One region of the Luteimonas dalianensis genome, then DNA from elsewhere that is predicted to be linked to it. Evidence: predicted binding sites of a transcription regulator. Region 1 holds the regulator's gene; each other region holds the start of a gene.

Region 1 (5,439 bases):
GCTGATGGAATCGCTGGATCTGCGCAAGGCCGGACTGAAGGTGACCCATCCGCGCGTGCGGATCCTGCAGCTGCTGGAACAGAATTCCCCCCACCACCACCTCAATGCCGAGGAAATCTACCGGCAGCTGCTGGATCAGGGGGACGAGATCGGGCTGGCCACGGTGTACCGGGTGCTGACCCAGTTCGAAGCGGCCGGCCTGGTGCTCAAGCACAACTTCGAGGGCGGCCACGCGGTCTACGAGCTGGATCGTGGCGGCCACCACTACCACATGGTGGACGTGGATACCGGCCGGATCGAGGAGTTCGAGAGCGAGGAGATCGAGCGCCTGCAGCACGAGGTCGCCCGCCAGCACGGCTTCCAGCTGGTGGATCACTCCCTGGTTCTGTACGTACGCAAGACGAAATAACGTCCCGGCAGCAGGAGCGCGCACGAAGCGCTCCCGCGGGTTTTTTCATTCGACGTCGGTGAGCAGCCGTTTGGCGGCGGCGCGGGCCTCGCGGCTGACTTCCACGCCGCCGAGCATCCGGGCCAGTTCCTCCTGGCGCTGTTTGGCGTCCAGCGTCGTGGCGGTGCTCTCGGTGGCGCCGTCCACTTCGGATTTGCTGACCAGGTAGTGGGCATGGCCCTGCGCGGCCACCTGGGGCAGGTGGGTCACGCACAGCACCTGGCGGGTGCGGCCCAGGGCGCGCAGCTTGCGGCCCACGATCCCGGCCACGGCGCCGCCGATGCCCGAATCCACTTCGTCGAAGACCATGGTCGGCACCGCGTCCAGGCCCAGCGCGGCGACCTCGATCGCCAGCGAGATCCGCGACAGCTCGCCGCCCGAGGCCACCCGGCGCAGCGGCCGCGGCGGCTGGCCGGCGTTGGCCGATACCAGAAACTCCACCCGCTCCGCGCCCTGCGGATCGGGCCGCTCGCGCTGCTGCTCCTGGAGCTCGACCTCGAAGCGGCCGCCGCCCATGCCCAGTTCGGCGATTAGCGCGGTGGTGTCGCGCGAGAGCGTTTTCGCGGCCCGGGCGCGGGCCTTGCCCAGGGCGTCGGCGGCGCTGCGCCAGCGGCCGGCGGCGGCCTGGATCTCCTGGTCGAGCGCCTGCAGGCGTTCATCGGCGTGTTCCAGCGCGTCCAGCTCGGCGGCCATCTCGTCGCGGCGCACGGCCAGGGCTTCCGGGGCGACCCGGTGCTTGCGGGCCAGGTCGTGCAGCTGGACAAGGCGCTGCTCCAGCTGCCGGTAGCTCTCCGGATCCACGTCCAGGTCGTCGCGCACCAGCTGCAGCAGGCTGGCGGCCTCTTCAAGCTGGATACCCGCCGATTCGAGCATGGCGTCGACTTCGGCCAGCCTCGGCTCGTGCTCCTGCATGCGGGCCAGCCCGGCGCGGATGCGCTGTACCTGGGCGTCCAGCGAATCGTCGCCGCCGATCCGCTCCAGCGCGCCGTCGCAGGCATCGATCAGTTCGGCCGAGTGGGCGTGGCGGCGATGGTCGGCCAGCAGTGTCTGGATGGCGTCCGGCTCCAGCGGCTGGCCTTCCAGCTCCTGCAGCTGGTGCCGCAGCCAGTCGCGCCGCTCGGCCGGGTCGCCGGTGCGCGAGAGCGCGTCGCGCTCCTGTTCCAGCGCCGTCCACGCGCGTGCCGCCGCGGCCACTTCGGACAGCTCGGCCGGGTGCCGGCCGTAGGCGTCCAGCAGCGCCAGCTGGCTGCCGCGCGAGAGCAGGGCCTGGTGCTCGTGCTGGCCGTGGATCTCGACCAGCAGGCCGGCCAGTTCACCCAGCTGGGCGAGGGTGGCCGGGCGGCCGTTGATCCACGCGCGCGAGCCGCCGTCGGCGCGCAGGGTGCGGCGCAGCTGGCAGGCGTCGTCCTCGTCGAATTCATGCTCGACCAGCCACGCCAGCGCCGCCGGGGTGTCGGCGAGGTCGAACAAGGCGCTCAGCTCGGCGCGGGCGGCGCCGTGGCGGACCATGCCGCTGTCCGCGCGCAGGCCCGAGAGGAAGCCCAGGGCGTCGACCAGCAGCGACTTGCCGGCGCCTGTTTCCCCGGAAATCACCGTCAGGCCGGGGCCGAACTCCATTTCGGTGGCGCTGGCGACGGCGAAATCGCGGATCGTGAGATGGGTCAGCATAGGGGCGTGATTGTGCAGCGCGGGGCCGGTGGCGGCCAAGCCCGTGGCGGGGGCCGCCAGCATCGGCCGTCCGCGTCGCACGGCCTGCGATACGGGCCCCCGGGGGCCGTGCCCGGTTGCGAAGCCGCCGTGCCGGCCGTATATCGTGGACATCATATGAGCCAGCCACAGGGCCCTTCCGGACACGATCTCGACCCGCGCGCGCGCCAGCTGCTGCGCACCCTGATCGGCCGCCACATCCAGGACGGCGAGCCGGTCGGGTCGCAGACCCTGGCCCGGCATTCGGGCCTGGAGGTCAGCCCGGCGACGATCCGCAACATCCTCGCCGACCTGGAGGAAAGCGGCTTCCTGTCCTCCCCGCACACCTCGGCCGGCCGGATCCCGACGGCACAGGGCTACCGGGTCTTCGTCGACTCGCTGCTCCAGCTCAAGCCGCTGCCCGAGGCGGAGATCGCGCGCGTGCGCGGTGGGCTGGCCCCCGGTGGCGGCACCCAGTCGCTGCTGGGCAGCGCCTCGGAGCTGGTGTCGGCGATGACCCACTTCGTCGGCGTGGTCAGCGTGCCCCGGCGCGAGCGCTTCGCCTTCCGCCACATCGATTTCGTGGCGGTGGATGCGCAGCGGGTGATGGCGATCCTGGTGTTCGCCGACAACGAAGTGCAGAACCGGCTCATCCAGACCCGCCGCGGCTACGGGCCGGCCGAGCTGGAGCGGGTGGCCAACTATCTCAACGCGCATTTCGCCGGCATGCCGCTGGGCGAGATCCGCGCGGCGCTGGTGCGCGACATGCGCACCGCCCGCAGCGAGATGGAAAGCCTGCTGGCGCAGACCGTGGAGCTGGCCGAACAGGCGCTGGGCGGTGACGACGACGACATGGTGGTGGCCGGCCAGAACCGCCTGATCGGCCTGCAGGACCTGTCGGATCTGGAGCGGCTGCGCGAGCTGTTCGAGGCGTTTTCGCGCAAACGCGAGATCCTGCAGCTGCTCGAGCGCACGGTGGACGCGCCCGGGGTGCGCATCTTCATTGGCGAGGAGACCGGGCTGGCGCCGCTGGAAGGGGTGTCGCTGGTGACCGCCAGCTACGGCACCGGTGGCCAGGTGCTGGGCGTGCTCGGCGCGATCGGGCCGACCCGGATGGCGTATGAGCGGGTGATCCCCGTCGTCCAGGCCACGGCCGGGGCGCTGGGGGCGGCGCTGGACGCGGCCGGAGAGGGCTGATTCCGCAGCGGGCTTGAATTGCCCCGGGGCGGGCCCCATTGCCGGTGCAACGGCGGCAGAACGACCGCTACGGGACCAGAAATGAACCACGAATCCGGACAGGACAAGGACCCCCGGCAGGAGCCGGGCGGGGCCCAGGAAACCGACGCCAGCCAGGTGCTGCACGAGCAGTTCGAGGCGCTGCAGGGCGAGCTGGAGCAGCTGCGGGCGCAGTCGCTGCTCGAGCGCGCCGACCTTGAGAACCAGCGCAAGCGCATGGCCCGCGACGTCGAGTCCGCGCGCCGCTTCGCCAACGAACGCCTGCTGGCGGATCTGCTGCCGGTGTTCGACAGCATCGAAGCCGGCCTGGCCAACGCCGCCAGTGACGATCCGCTGCGGGCGGGCCTGGAGGCCACCCTGCGCCAGCTGCTCAAGGTGACCGCGGCCAATGGCTTGCTGGAAGTCGCGCCCGCGCCGGGCGAGGCCTTCGACCCGCAGCACCACCAGGCCATGAGCGTGGCCGAGGCCCCCGGCGTCGCGCCGGGCGCGGTGGTGCAGCTGTTCCAGAAGGGCTACGTGCTCAACGAACGCCTGCTGCGTCCGGCCATGGTCGTGGTCGCCCCCTCGTAGCAGCGCAATTGGCCGGCGCGTGCTTGAACCCCCGCCAGCCGCCCCCAGATACAGCGTATCGGCGGCCCGGCCGCCCCCGAAACCAGTACAGAACCAGGATCCAGAGGAACCCACTCATGGCAAAGATCATCGGAATCGACCTCGGTACGACCAACTCGTGCGTGGCGATCATGGACGGCAGCAAGGCCAAGGTCATCGAGAACAGCGAGGGTGACCGCACCACGCCGTCGATCGTGGCCTACACCAAGGACGGCGAGGTGCTCGTGGGCGCCTCGGCCAAGCGCCAGGCCGTCACCAACCCGCACAACACCTTCTTCGCGGTCAAGCGCCTGATCGGCCGCAAGTTCAGCGACGCCGAAGTCCAGAAGGACATCGGCCTGGTGCCCTACAAGATCGTCGAGCACGACAACGGCGATGCCTGGGTGCAGTCCAGCGACGGCAAGAAGCTCTCCGCGCAGGAAGTGTCCGCGCGCATCCTGGAGAAGATGAAGAAGACCGCCGAGGACTACCTGGGCGAAAAGGTCACCGAGGCGGTCATCACCGTGCCGGCCTACTTCAACGACTCCCAGCGCCAGGCGACCAAGGACGCCGGCCGCATCGCCGGCCTGGACGTGAAGCGCATCATCAACGAGCCAACCGCGGCCGCGCTGGCGTACGGCCTGGACAAGAGCGGCGGCGACCGCAAGATCGCCGTGTACGACCTGGGCGGCGGCACCTTCGACGTGTCGATCATCGAGATCGCCGAGGTCGACGGCGAGAAGCAGTTCGAGGTGCTGGCCACCAACGGCGACACCTTCCTGGGCGGCGAGGACTTCGACGCGCGGGTCATCGACTATCTGGTCGAGGAGTTCCAGAAGGACCAGGGCATCGACCTGCGCAAGGATCCGCTTGCCCTGCAGCGCCTGAAGGACGCCGCCGAGCGGGCCAAGATCGAGCTTTCCAGCGCCCAGCAGACCGAGGTCAACCTGCCGTACGTGACCGCCGATGCTTCCGGCCCCAAGCACCTGAACATCAAGCTCACCCGGGCCAAGCTGGAAGCGCTGGTGGAAGACCTGGTGAAGAAGTCGATCGAGCCGTGCCGGATCGCGCTCAACGACGCCGGCCTGCGCGCCAGCGAGATCAGCGAGGTGATCCTGGTCGGCGGCCAGACCCGCATGCCCAAGGTGCAGCAGGCCGTGGCCGAGTTCTTCGGCAAGGAGCCGCGCAAGGACGTCAATCCCGACGAGGCGGTGGCCATCGGCGCCGCGGTGCAGGGCGGCGTGCTGGCCGGCGACGTCAAGGACGTGCTGCTGCTGGACGTGACCCCGCTGAGCCTGGGCATCGAGACCCTGGGCGGCGTGTTCACCAAGATCATCGAGAAGAACACCACGGTGCCGACCAAGGCCTCGCAGACGTTCAGCACCGCCGAGGACAACCAGTCCGCGGTGACCGTGCACGTGCTGCAGGGCGAGCGTGAGCAGGCCCGCTACAACAAGTCGCTGGCCAAGTTCGACCTGACC
Region 2 (5,439 bases), on a different contig from region 1:
GGCTACGACACCGTGGTGATGGGCGCCAGCTTCCGCAACACCGGCCAGGTGCTGGCGCTGGCCGGCTGCGACCGGCTGACGATCTCGCCCGAACTGCTGGGCGAGCTGGAGTCCGCGGACGCCGCGGTCGAACGCGGGCTGGTCGACGACGGCCAGCGCGCCCAGGCGCCGGCGGTCATGGGCGAAGCGGACTTCCGCTGGCAGCACAACGAAGACGCCATGGCCACCGACAAGCTCGCCGACGGCATCCGCCGCTTTGCGGCCGACCAGCGCAAGCTCGAAGAGATGCTGGCCGGGCGCCTGGCCTGACTGCCTTGCCTGCAAGCGGGCGACGCCCGGCCCGGTGGATGGCACCGTGGCGGCCGGTTTGGGTAGCATGCCCCTGTGGCCGGAGCGGTCATCGTCGGCTCGCGGCCGGTGCCCCCTGACCTGGCCACGGCATGTCCGAACTATTCACCAGCAGCGTCCTGTTCGCCCTCGCGGTCACCACCGCGGCGGGCCTGGCCACCGGCCTGGGCGGGCTGCTGGTGTTCACCACCAGGACGCCCAACGCGCGCATGCTCGCCTTCGGCCTGGCGTTCGCCGGCGGCGCGATGGTGTACGTCTCGCTGACCGACATCCTGGGCAAGTCGGTGGACGCGTTCGCGGCCGATTTCGGCGAGCGCGGCTTCGCCTATGGCACCTTCGCCTTCCTGGCCGGCGTGCTGCTGATCGGCGCCATCGACCGGCTGATCCCCAACCCGCACCAGCGGCTGGAAACCGACGATCCGTTCTTCCGCGAGCACAACCGCGAGTACATCAAGCGGGTCGGGCTGCTGACCGCCGCGGCGATCACCGCGCACAACCTGCCCGAGGGCCTGGCGACGTTCTTCGCCACCCTGGCCGATCCCAACCTGGGCCTGGCGCTGGCGTTCGCCATCGCCATCCACAACATCCCCGAAGGCATCGCCATCGCGGTGCCGGTGTACTACGCCACCGGCAACAAGGGCTATGCCTTCGCCGCGTGCATGCTGTCGGGCATGGCCGAGCCGCTGGGCGCGCTGGTGGGCTACACGCTGCTGGGGCCGTTCATGTCCAACGCCCTGTTCGGCGCGGTCTTCGGGATCATCGCCGGGGTGATGGTGTTCCTGGCCCTGGACGAACTGCTGCCCGCGGCCAAGCGCTACGCCAAGGGCCACGAGACCGTGTACGGCCTGGTGGTGGGCATGGCGACGATGGCCATCAGCCTCGTCCTGTTCAACTGGTAGCTGCGCCGCGCCGGGGCGCCGGCGGCCTGCAGAATGCAAACGGCCCGGGGATGCCGGGCCGTTCGGGTGTTGCCGGGTGCCGCGGGTCAGGCGGCGATCAGGCCGCGCATCTTCTTCAGCGCGTTGGCTTCCACCTGGCGGATGCGCTCGGCGGACACGCCGTACTCGTCGGCCAGTTCCTGCAGCGTGTCCTTGCTGTCCGGGTTGAGCCAGCGGCGCTGGATGATGTCGCGCGAGCGATCGTCCAGTTCGGCCAGGCCCTCGCGCAGCAGCTCCAGGCGGTGATCCCTGCGATCCTCGCGCTCGTAGGCCACGGCCGGGTCGCCCTCCTCGGAGACGAGATAGGCCTCCGGGGCCGGCGGGATCCGCTCGCTGTCATCGTCCACCGGCGCGTCGAAGCCGATGTCGCGGCCGGACAGGCGCGACTCCATCTCCAGCACCTCGCGCTCGGGCACGTTGAGCTCGCGCGCCACCGTGCTCACCTCTTCGGCGTTCAGCCAGCCCAGGCGCTTCTTGCTCTTGCGCAGGTTGAAGAACAGCTTGCGCTGGGCCTTGGTGGTGGCGACCTTCACGATGCGCCAGTTCTTGAGGATGTACTCGTGCATCTCGGCGCGGATCCAGTGCACCGCGAACGAGACCAGGCGCACGCCGACCGCGGGGTCGAAGCGCTTGACGGCCTTCATCAGGCCGATGTTGCCTTCCTGCACCAGGTCGCCCAGCGGCAGGCCGTAGCCCATGTAGCCGCGGGCCACGTGAACCACGAAGCGCAGGTGCGAATGCACCAGCTCCTGGGCCGCGTCCAGGTCTTCCTGGTCACGGTAGCGGTGGGCGAGCGCCTGCTCGTCCTCGGCCGAGAGCACCGGGATCTGGTAGACGGCGCCGATGTACGCATCGAGCGAGCCGATCGGGCTCGGCACCGGGAGGCTGTTGGAAACCAGGGCGTGGGAGGTCATGGTCTGTGTCATGGGCATCATTTTAGCAGTGTCCATATGTGACTGCTAAGCCGGTGAAAAGTTCCTTTTCCGTTCCATTCATGGAACATGATTAACGCAACCCATTGATTTTATTTGAACCCTGGAGCCAGCCCATTGTATCTGGTCCGGCGGGAACAGCGACCTTGCGCTATGCTCGCACTCCCCGCCCGCAGTCCCGGCGCGCCATCCGCACGCCCCGTTTCGTGGCCAACCGACTCCTGCTCCTGCTGCTGTCCCTCACCCTGCTGCTTGGCGGCACGGGATCGCTGATGGCGCAGGTCCGCATGGCGGCGGGCATGGACATGGGGACAGTGCAAACGCAGGCAGGCGCTGCCGTGGTTGACCCGGTTGCCGGGGAGGATGATTGCCATGGCGAACATGCCAGCCAGGACACCGAGAGCTCCGGCCATGAAGGCCACGACATGCACGGCGACGAGACCTGCCTGAAGCTGTGCCTGACACTTTGCCTGCACTCGTGCAATGCGGTGTTCGGCGCCCAGGCACAGTTCCCGGCCCCGGCCATCTCGAGCATGCTGCTGCCCGAAGCCGCATCGGCGCCGCCTGCCACCCCGTCGTCCCCACCGATCCGTCCCCCGATCGCCTGAGCCTCCGCCACTGGCGGACGACGCAACGTGTGCCTTGCAGGGCATGCGCGCTCCGAACCAATGATCGAAAGCGGTCGCCGCACAGGCGCCGCAGCGAGGACAACCAGATGACTTCCAGACGACACAGCCCACCGGCGCAGATGCCGGTGTCCCCGTCGCGTCGCATGTTCGTGCAGGGCCTGGCCCTGGGCGGCGTGGCGCTTTCCACCGGCCTGCTGCGCAACCCGGCCCACGCCGCCGGCTCCGGCCATGCCAGCCCGGGCGGCGTGCTGACCGCCACCGACCTGCAGCTCGGCGTCGGCGCGAGCACGGTCAATTTCACCGGCCGCACCCGCCCGGCGATCACCGTCAACAACAGCCTGCCTGCCCCGCTGCTGCGCTGGCGCGAGGGCGACACGGTCACCATCCGCGTCTCCAACCACCTGCCCGGGCATACCCAGACCTCGATCCACTGGCACGGCATCCTGCTGCCGGCGAACATGGACGGGGTGCCGGGCATGAGCTTCGACGGCATCTATCCGGGCGAGTCGTACCTGTACCGCTTCCAGCTCAGGCAGTCGGGCACCTACTGGTACCACAGCCATTCGCTGCACCAGGAGCAGGCCGGCCTGTACGGGCCGATGATCATCGACCCGATCGAGCCGCCGCCCTACCACTGGGACCGCGAGCACGTGGTGCTGCTGTCGGACTGGACCGACCTGACCCCGGACGCGCTGTTCCGGCGGCTGAAGAAGAACTCCCATTACGACAACTACTACATGCCCACGATCGGCGATTTCTTCCGCGACGTGCGCCGCGATGGCTGGCGCGCCACCCGCGCCGACCGCCGGTCCTGGGGGCAGATGCGGATGACGCCGACCGACCTGTCCGACGTCAACGCCAACACCTATACCTACCTGATGAACGGCGCGAACCCGGCCAGCAACTGGACCGGGCAGTTCCGCCCCGGCGAGAAGGTCCTGCTGCGCTTCATCAACGCCGCCAACATGACCTACTTCGACATCCGCATCCCGGGCTTGAAGATGACCGTGGTCGCCGCCGACGGCCAGTACATCCATCCGGTGACGGTGGACGAGTTCCGCATGGGCGTGGCGGAGACCTTCGACGTGATCGTCGAGCCAAGCGGCCAGGACGCCTTCACCATCTTCGCCCAGGACATGGGCCGCACCGGCTATGCGCGCGGCACCCTGGCGGTGCAGGCGGGGCTGGAAGCACCAATCCCCGCGGTCGATCCGCGTCCGCTGCTGACGATGGACGACATGGGCCACGGCGGACATGGCGATCATGGCGGGCACGATGCCCACGCGGGCCACGGTGGCCACCACGGGCACGGCGGTGCCGACATGCAGGCGCACCCTGCCAGCGAAACCAACAACCCGCTGGTGGACATGCAGACCATGACCCCGACCCATCGCCTGGACGATCCGGGCATCGGCCTGCGCGACAACGGCCGCCACACCCTGACCTATGCCGACCTCAACAGCCTGTTCGAGGATCCGGACGGCCGCGATCCGGGTCGCGACATCGAACTGCACCTGACCGGCCACATGGAGAAGTTCTCCTGGTCGTTCGACGGCATCCCCTTCGCCAGCTCCGAGCCGCTGCGGCTTAACTACGGCGAGCGCGTGCGCATCATCCTGGTCAACGACACCATGATGCAGCACCCCATCCACCTGCACGGCATGTGGAGCGACGTGGAGGACGAGCACGGCGCGTTCAAGGTACGCAAGCACACGGTGGACATGCCGCCCGGCTCCAAACGCAGCTACCGCGTGCGCGCCGACGCACTCGGCCGCTGGGCCTACCACTGCCACCTGCTCTACCACATGGACGGCGGCATGATGCGCGAAGTGCGCGTGGAGGAGGCGGCATGAAGACGACCCTGCTCTCCCTCGTCCTGCTGGCCGCAGCCGGCGCTCCCGCCTGGGCGCAGCATCATGGTGGACATGGCCAGCATGACGCCGGCTGCACTCCGGAACACGCTGCGATGGGCCATTGCGTCATGCCCGAGGACGATGACACGCCTCCGGCACACGAGCACGACACCCGTCACGACCATGGACACGATGCCGACTGCACCCCGGAACATGCCGCCATGGGCCATTGCGTCATGCCCGAGGACGACGACACGCCCCCGGCCCACGACCACGACGCCCATCACGGCCACGGGCACGATGCCGGCTGTACGCCGGAACACGCGGCCATGGGCCACTGCGTCATGCCGGTGGAGGAGGATCCGGACTGCCCGCCCGAGCACGCGGCGATGGGGCATTGCACCCCGCGCCCGGCCCAGCCGCCCGGCCTGCTGGAGCCGCGTGAACCGATCCCGGAACTCACCGAGGCCGATCGCGCCGCCGCCTTTCCGGTCCTGCACGGTGGCCATGGCCACGGGTCGGCCATCCACTGGCGCGCACGCTTCAATCGCCTGGAAGCCTGGGACGCCGACCCCGGCACCGGCCAGGCCTGGTCGGGCAACCTGTGGGTCGGTGGCGACATCAACCGGCTACTGGTCAAGACCAGCGGCGAGCGCAGCGGCGGCCGCACCGGCTCGGCCAACGTGGAGGCGCTGTACAGCCGCGCGGTCAGGGCGTGGTGGGATGTCGTAGCCGGCGT
Region 3 (5,439 bases), on a different contig from region 1:
GCGTTCGATCAGCGCCAGTTCGGTGGCCTCGAAGAAGCCTTCCAGCAGCAGGATCGGCGCGCGGATCCCCGCTTCGCGCAGCTCCAGCGCCTCCTCGATGCAGGCCACCCCGAAGCCGTCGGCCTCGCCATCAAGCGCCTGCGCGCAGCGCACCGCGCCGTGGCCGTAGGCGTCGGCCTTGACCACCGCCAACGCGCGCCCGCCGCCCAGCCGCCGCGCGTGGCGGTAGTTGTGGCGCAGGGCGTCGAGGTCGATCCGGGCGAGGGCGGGACGCATGTGGGGGCAGCCGGTCAGTGCGAGGCGGCCGGTGCCACCGGCCAGGGTCGATCGTAGCGCGAGATGTCCAGCCCTTCCGGATCGATCGCCGGGGTGCGGCCGTCGACCAGGTCGGCCAGGTAGCGGCCCGAGCCGCAGGCCATCGTCCAGCCCAGGGTGCCGTGGCCGGTGTTGAGCAGCAGGTTGGAGTAGCCGGTGGCGCCGATCACCGGCGGGCCGTCGGGGGTGGACGGGCGCAGGCCTGTCCAGAACTCGGCCGCCTCCAGGTCGCCGCCCTCCGGGTACAGGCTGCGCACCACCATCTCCAGGGTCTGGCGGCGGCGTTCGGGCAGCGACATGTCGTAGCCGGACACCTCGGCCATGCCGCCGACCCGGATGCGGTCGTCGAAGCGGGTGATGGCGACCTTGTAGCTCTCGTCCAGCACGGTGGAGATCGGCGCCATGCCGGGGTCGCGGATCGGGATGGTCAGCGAGTAGCCCTTGAGCGGGTAGACCGGCAGGCGGATGCCCAGCGGCGCGAGCAGGGGGGCGCTCCAGCTGCCGGTGGCCAGCACGTAGCGGTCGGCGCTCTCCAGGCGGCCGTCGATGCGCACGCCGGAGATCTTGCCGCCGCCGGCCTGCAGCGCCTCCACGGTGCCCTGGCGGAACTCCACGCCCTGGCGGGCGGCCAGTTCGGCCAGCTGCACGGTGAACAGGTGGCAGTCGCCGGTTTCATCGCCCGGCAGGCGCAGGGCGCCGACCAGGTCGTCCTGTACCTTCGCCAGCGCCGGCTCGGCGCCGATGATGCCGGCGCGGTCGAGCAACTGGTAGGCGACCCCGTACTGTTCGAGGATGGCGATGTCGCGGGCGGCGGCGTCGAGCTGGGCCTGGGTGCGGAACAGCTGGGTGGTGCCCAGGGTGCGCTGTTCGTACTGCAGGCCCTGCTCCTGGCGCAGCTGCTCCAGGCACAGGCGGCTGTATTCGGCCAGGCGCACCATGCGCGCCTTGCTCACGCCGTAGCGGGCGCTGGTGCAGTTGCGCAGCATCTGCCACATCCAGCGGTACTGGGCCGGGTCGGCGGTGGGCTTGACCGCGAGCGGGGCGTGGCGCGAGAGCAGCCACTTGATGGCCTTGAGCGGGATGCCGGGGGCGGGCCAAGGCGAGGCGTAGCCGGGCGAGACCTGGCCGGCGTTGGCGAAGCTGGTTTCCATCGCCGGCTCGGGCTGGCGGTCGACGACGACGACGTCGTGGCCGGCCTGGCGCAGGTACCAGGCGCTGGTGACGCCGACGACTCCGGAACCGAGAACCAGGATGCGCATGGTGATGTCTTCGCGTGCAATCGCGTCAAAGCAGGGAGGCCGGCCAGTATATTTTTGATATGGCAGTGATATTTCCCGTTTATGATCCACAGATCGGGGAAAAATCCTGTTTTCCCGCTGTTTGGAGGAGGCTTGCATGGCCAGGCGAGGGCTGGATCGGATTGACCGCAGGATCCTGCGCATCCTGCAGCGCGAGGGGCGCATTCCTTTCACCGAGCTGGGCGAGCGGGTGGGGCTGTCGACCACGCCGTGCGCGGAGCGGGTGCGAAGGCTGGAGCGCGACGGGGTGATCACCGGCTATCACGCGCGGGTGACCCCGGAGGCGGCGGGGGCGGCGCTGCTGGTGTTCGTGCATATCAGCCTGGCGTACAAGTCGGGTGACATCTTCGAGGAGTTCCGGCGCGCGGCGCTGAAGCTGCCGCACGTGCTGGAGTGCCATCTGGTGTCGGGGGATTTCGACTACCTGATCAAGGCGCGGATTTCGGAGATGGCGTCGTACCGCAAGCTGCTGGGGAGCACGCTGCTGACGCTGCCGTATGTGCGCGAGTCGCGGAGCTACATCGTGATGGAGGAGGTGAAGGAGACCCTGGAGCTTCCGCTGGCGGATTGACGCGGGGTGGTTCGGGAAGGCTGCGTTGGCTTGGGTGCGGCGCGATGATCTGGAGGGCCCCGCCGCGGCCGGGAGGCCTTTTCGCTCCATGTCCCCCGGCCTCCGCCTGCGGCTACCCCGCCGGCCCGCCCGTGGAACATTCCATCCAGCGCTGGAAAATTTCCCCTGCTTGCCCTTGAACCCGGAAATCGGGGCCCCATGTTCGGGTCACGCCCGGTTCGCCGGGTCTTGCTGCCCGCGGCTTTGGCACTCCCAAGGGTGGAGTGCTAAGATCGCCGCCCAATTTCCAACCCGATCAATCACTTGACGAGGATCGACATGAGCAATATCAAGCCGCTTTACGACCGCGTGGTCATCAAGCGTACCGAGGAAGAGAAGATGTCGGCCGGCGGGATCGTGATCCCGGATTCGGCGACCGAGAAGCCCATCAAGGGCGAAGTCGTGGCCATCGGCGACGGCAAGGCGCTGGACAACGGCGACGTGCGCGCGCCGAAGGTGAAGGTCGGCGACCAGGTGCTGTTCGGCAAGTACAGCGGCACCGAGGTGAAGCTGGAAGGCACCGAGTACCTGGTGGTCCGCGAGGACGACATCCTGGCGATCCTGGGCTGATCCGCGGCTCTTTCGATCCCCATATCCCCCCAATCACAAGACATCACATTCCGGAGTTAGCAAATGGCTGCCAAGGAAATCCGTTTCGGTGAGGACGCGCGCTCGAAGATGGTGCGCGGCGTGAACACCCTCGCCAATGCCGTCAAGGCCACCCTCGGCCCCAAGGGCCGCAACGTCGTGCTCGACAAGAGCTTCGGCGCCCCCACGATCACCAAGGACGGCGTGTCCGTCGCCAAGGAGATCGAGCTGGCCGACAAGTTCGAGAACATGGGCGCGCAGATGGTCAAGGAAGTCGCTTCCAAGACCTCCGACAGCGCCGGTGACGGCACCACCACCGCCACAGTGCTGGCCCAGGCGCTGATCCGCGAGGGCTCCAAGGCGGTTGCCGCGGGCATGAACCCGATGGACCTCAAGCGCGGCATCGACCAGGCCGTGCGCGCCGCCGTGGACGAGCTGAAGAACATCTCCAAGCCCACCGCCGACGACAAGGCGATCGCCCAGGTCGGCACCATCTCGGCCAACTCCGACGAGTCGATCGGCTCGATCATCGCCGACGCGATGAAGAAGGTCGGCAAGGAAGGCGTGATCACCGTTGAAGAGGGCTCGGGCCTGGACAACGAGCTGGACGTGGTCGAGGGCATGCAGTTCGACCGCGGCTACCTGTCGCCGTACTTCATCAACAACCAGCAGTCGATGAGCGCCGAGCTGGATGATCCGTTCATCCTGCTGCACGACAAGAAGATCTCCAATGTTCGCGACCTGCTGCCGGTGCTGGAAGGCGTGGCCAAGGCCGGCAAGCCGCTGCTGATCGTGGCCGAGGAAGTCGAGGGCGAGGCCCTGGCGACCCTGGTGGTCAACACCATCCGCGGCATCGTCAAGGTCGTGGCCGTGAAGGCCCCGGGCTTCGGCGACCGTCGCAAGGCGATGCTGGAAGACATGGCCGTGCTGACCGGTGGCACCGTGATCTCCGAGGAAGTGGGCCTGCAGCTGGAAAAGGCCACCATCCAGGACCTGGGCCGCGCCAAGAAGGTGCAGGTGACCAAGGAGAACACCACCATCATCGACGGCGCCGGCGACGTGGCCGACATCGAGGCCCGCATCAAGCAGATCAAGGCGCAGATCGAGGAGACCTCCTCGGACTACGACCGCGAGAAGCTGCAGGAGCGCGTGGCCAAGCTGGCCGGCGGCGTGGCCGTGATCAAGGTCGGCGCTTCGACCGAGATCGAGATGAAGGAAAAGAAGGCCCGCGTCGAAGACGCCCTGCACGCCACCCGCGCCGCGGTTGAAGAGGGTGTGGTGCCGGGCGGCGGCGTCGCCCTGATCCGCGCGCTGCAGGCCATCGGCGAGCTCAAGGGCGCCAACGAGGACCAGACCCACGGCATCGCCATCGCCCTGCGCGCGATGGAGGCCCCGCTGCGCGAGATCGTCGACAACGCCGGCGAGGAGCCCTCGGTCATCGTCAACAAGGTCAAGGACGGCCAGGGCAACTACGGCTACAACGCCGCCAACGGCGAGTTCGGCGACATGATCGAGTTCGGCATCCTGGATCCGACCAAGGTCACCCGCTCGGCGCTGCAGAACGCGGCCTCGATCGCCGGCCTGATGATCACCACCGAAGCCATGGTGGCCGAGCTTCCGAAGAAGGAAGAGCCGGCCATGCCGGGCGGCGGCGACATGGGCGGCATGGGTGGCATGGGCGGCATGGGCTTCTGATCCCGCCCCATCTGCCGTACCGCAACACGGAAAACCCCGCCGCGAGGCGGGGTTTTCTTTTGGACGTCCGTTACAGATGTGGGAGACGTGACTGTTGTCGCGGTGGGCTGACGGGCCCCGCCGCGGCCGGGAACCCTTTGCGCTCCATGTCCCCCGGCCTTCGCCTGCGGCTACGGCCTCCTCCTTTACTTACGCGCAAAGGCCTCCCGGCCACGGCGGGGCTCGGCTGCGGGGACGGCGCCGACGTGGCGACGCGTGTGCTTTGTGGGTGGGGGAAGAATGGCTACCTTGTGCGGGTGTCCGTCGGACCTGTCGACGGTCGACTCTCACGATGGAGTGCGCCTGATGAAGCTGATCCTGTCCCTTGCCGCGGTTCTGACCGCCGGATCCCTGCCGGCTGGTGCCCTCGCCGCGCCCGTTTGCGCCGACCTGCTGGTGGTCGATGCCGACATCCGCACGCTGGATGAGGACATGCCGCGTGCGAATGCGCTGGCGACGATCGGGTCGCGCATCGCGGCTGTCGGAGATGAAGAGGAGGTCCGCGGGCTGGCCTGCGGGTCGACCCGGGTGATCGACGCCGGCGGGCGGCTGGTGCTGCCCGGCTTCAACGACAGCCACGTGCACTTCATGGACGGCGGCCAGGGGCTGTCGTCGGTGGACTTGCGCGATGCCGATTCGCAGCGGGAGTTCGCGCGCCGGATAGCGGACTTTGCCGCGGATCTGCCGGAAGGCGCCTGGATACTCAATGGCAACTGGGACCACGAGCGCTGGAATCCCAACGACCTGCCCACGCGCCAGCTGATCGACGCGGCGACGCCGGACAACCCGGTGTTCGTGCAGCGCCTGGACGGGCACATGGCGCTGGCCAACAGCCTGGCGCTGGAGCTGGCCGGGCTCACCCGCGACACGCCGGATCCGCCGGGCGGGGAGATC

The links. The regulator HrcA, encoded in region 1, represses chaperone genes, less so after heat shock. The targets are predictions, from matches to a motif close to TTNGCACTCNNNNNNNNNGAGTGCNAA.
Region 2: a site for HrcA is predicted at 2,223-2,249, ahead of rpoH (RNA polymerase sigma factor RpoH). Genes of this name have one in related genera too.
Region 3: a site for HrcA is predicted at 2,428-2,454, ahead of groES (co-chaperone GroES). Genes of this name have one in related genera too.

Annotation. Positions count from the first base shown of each region.
Region 1 covers NZ_JBMPPO010000001.1:302,121-307,559, reverse strand. The annotation lists gene fur (ferric iron uptake transcriptional regulator) at 5-409, shown strand; gene recN (DNA repair protein RecN) at 455-2,116, opposite strand; gene hrcA (heat-inducible transcriptional repressor HrcA) at 2,273-3,331, shown strand; gene grpE (nucleotide exchange factor GrpE) at 3,413-3,940, shown strand; gene dnaK (molecular chaperone DnaK) at 4,057-5,439, shown strand, end outside.
Region 2 covers NZ_JBMPPO010000007.1:28,463-33,901, reverse strand. The annotation lists gene tal (transaldolase) at 1-309, shown strand, start outside; gene zupT (zinc transporter ZupT) at 441-1,247, shown strand; gene rpoH (RNA polymerase sigma factor RpoH) at 1,334-2,212, opposite strand; gene ACOZ90_RS11020 (CopL family metal-binding regulatory protein) at 2,425-2,826, shown strand; gene ACOZ90_RS11015 (copper resistance system multicopper oxidase) at 2,934-4,700, shown strand; gene ACOZ90_RS11010 (copper resistance protein B) at 4,697-5,439, shown strand, end outside.
Region 3 covers NZ_JBMPPO010000004.1:181,695-187,133, reverse strand. The annotation lists gene alr (alanine racemase) at 1-276, opposite strand, end outside; gene ACOZ90_RS07460 (D-amino acid dehydrogenase) at 291-1,574, opposite strand; gene ACOZ90_RS07455 (AsnC family transcriptional regulator) at 1,711-2,184, shown strand; gene groES (co-chaperone GroES) at 2,503-2,793, shown strand; gene groL (chaperonin GroEL) at 2,857-4,506, shown strand; gene ACOZ90_RS07440 (amidohydrolase) at 4,852-5,439, shown strand, end outside.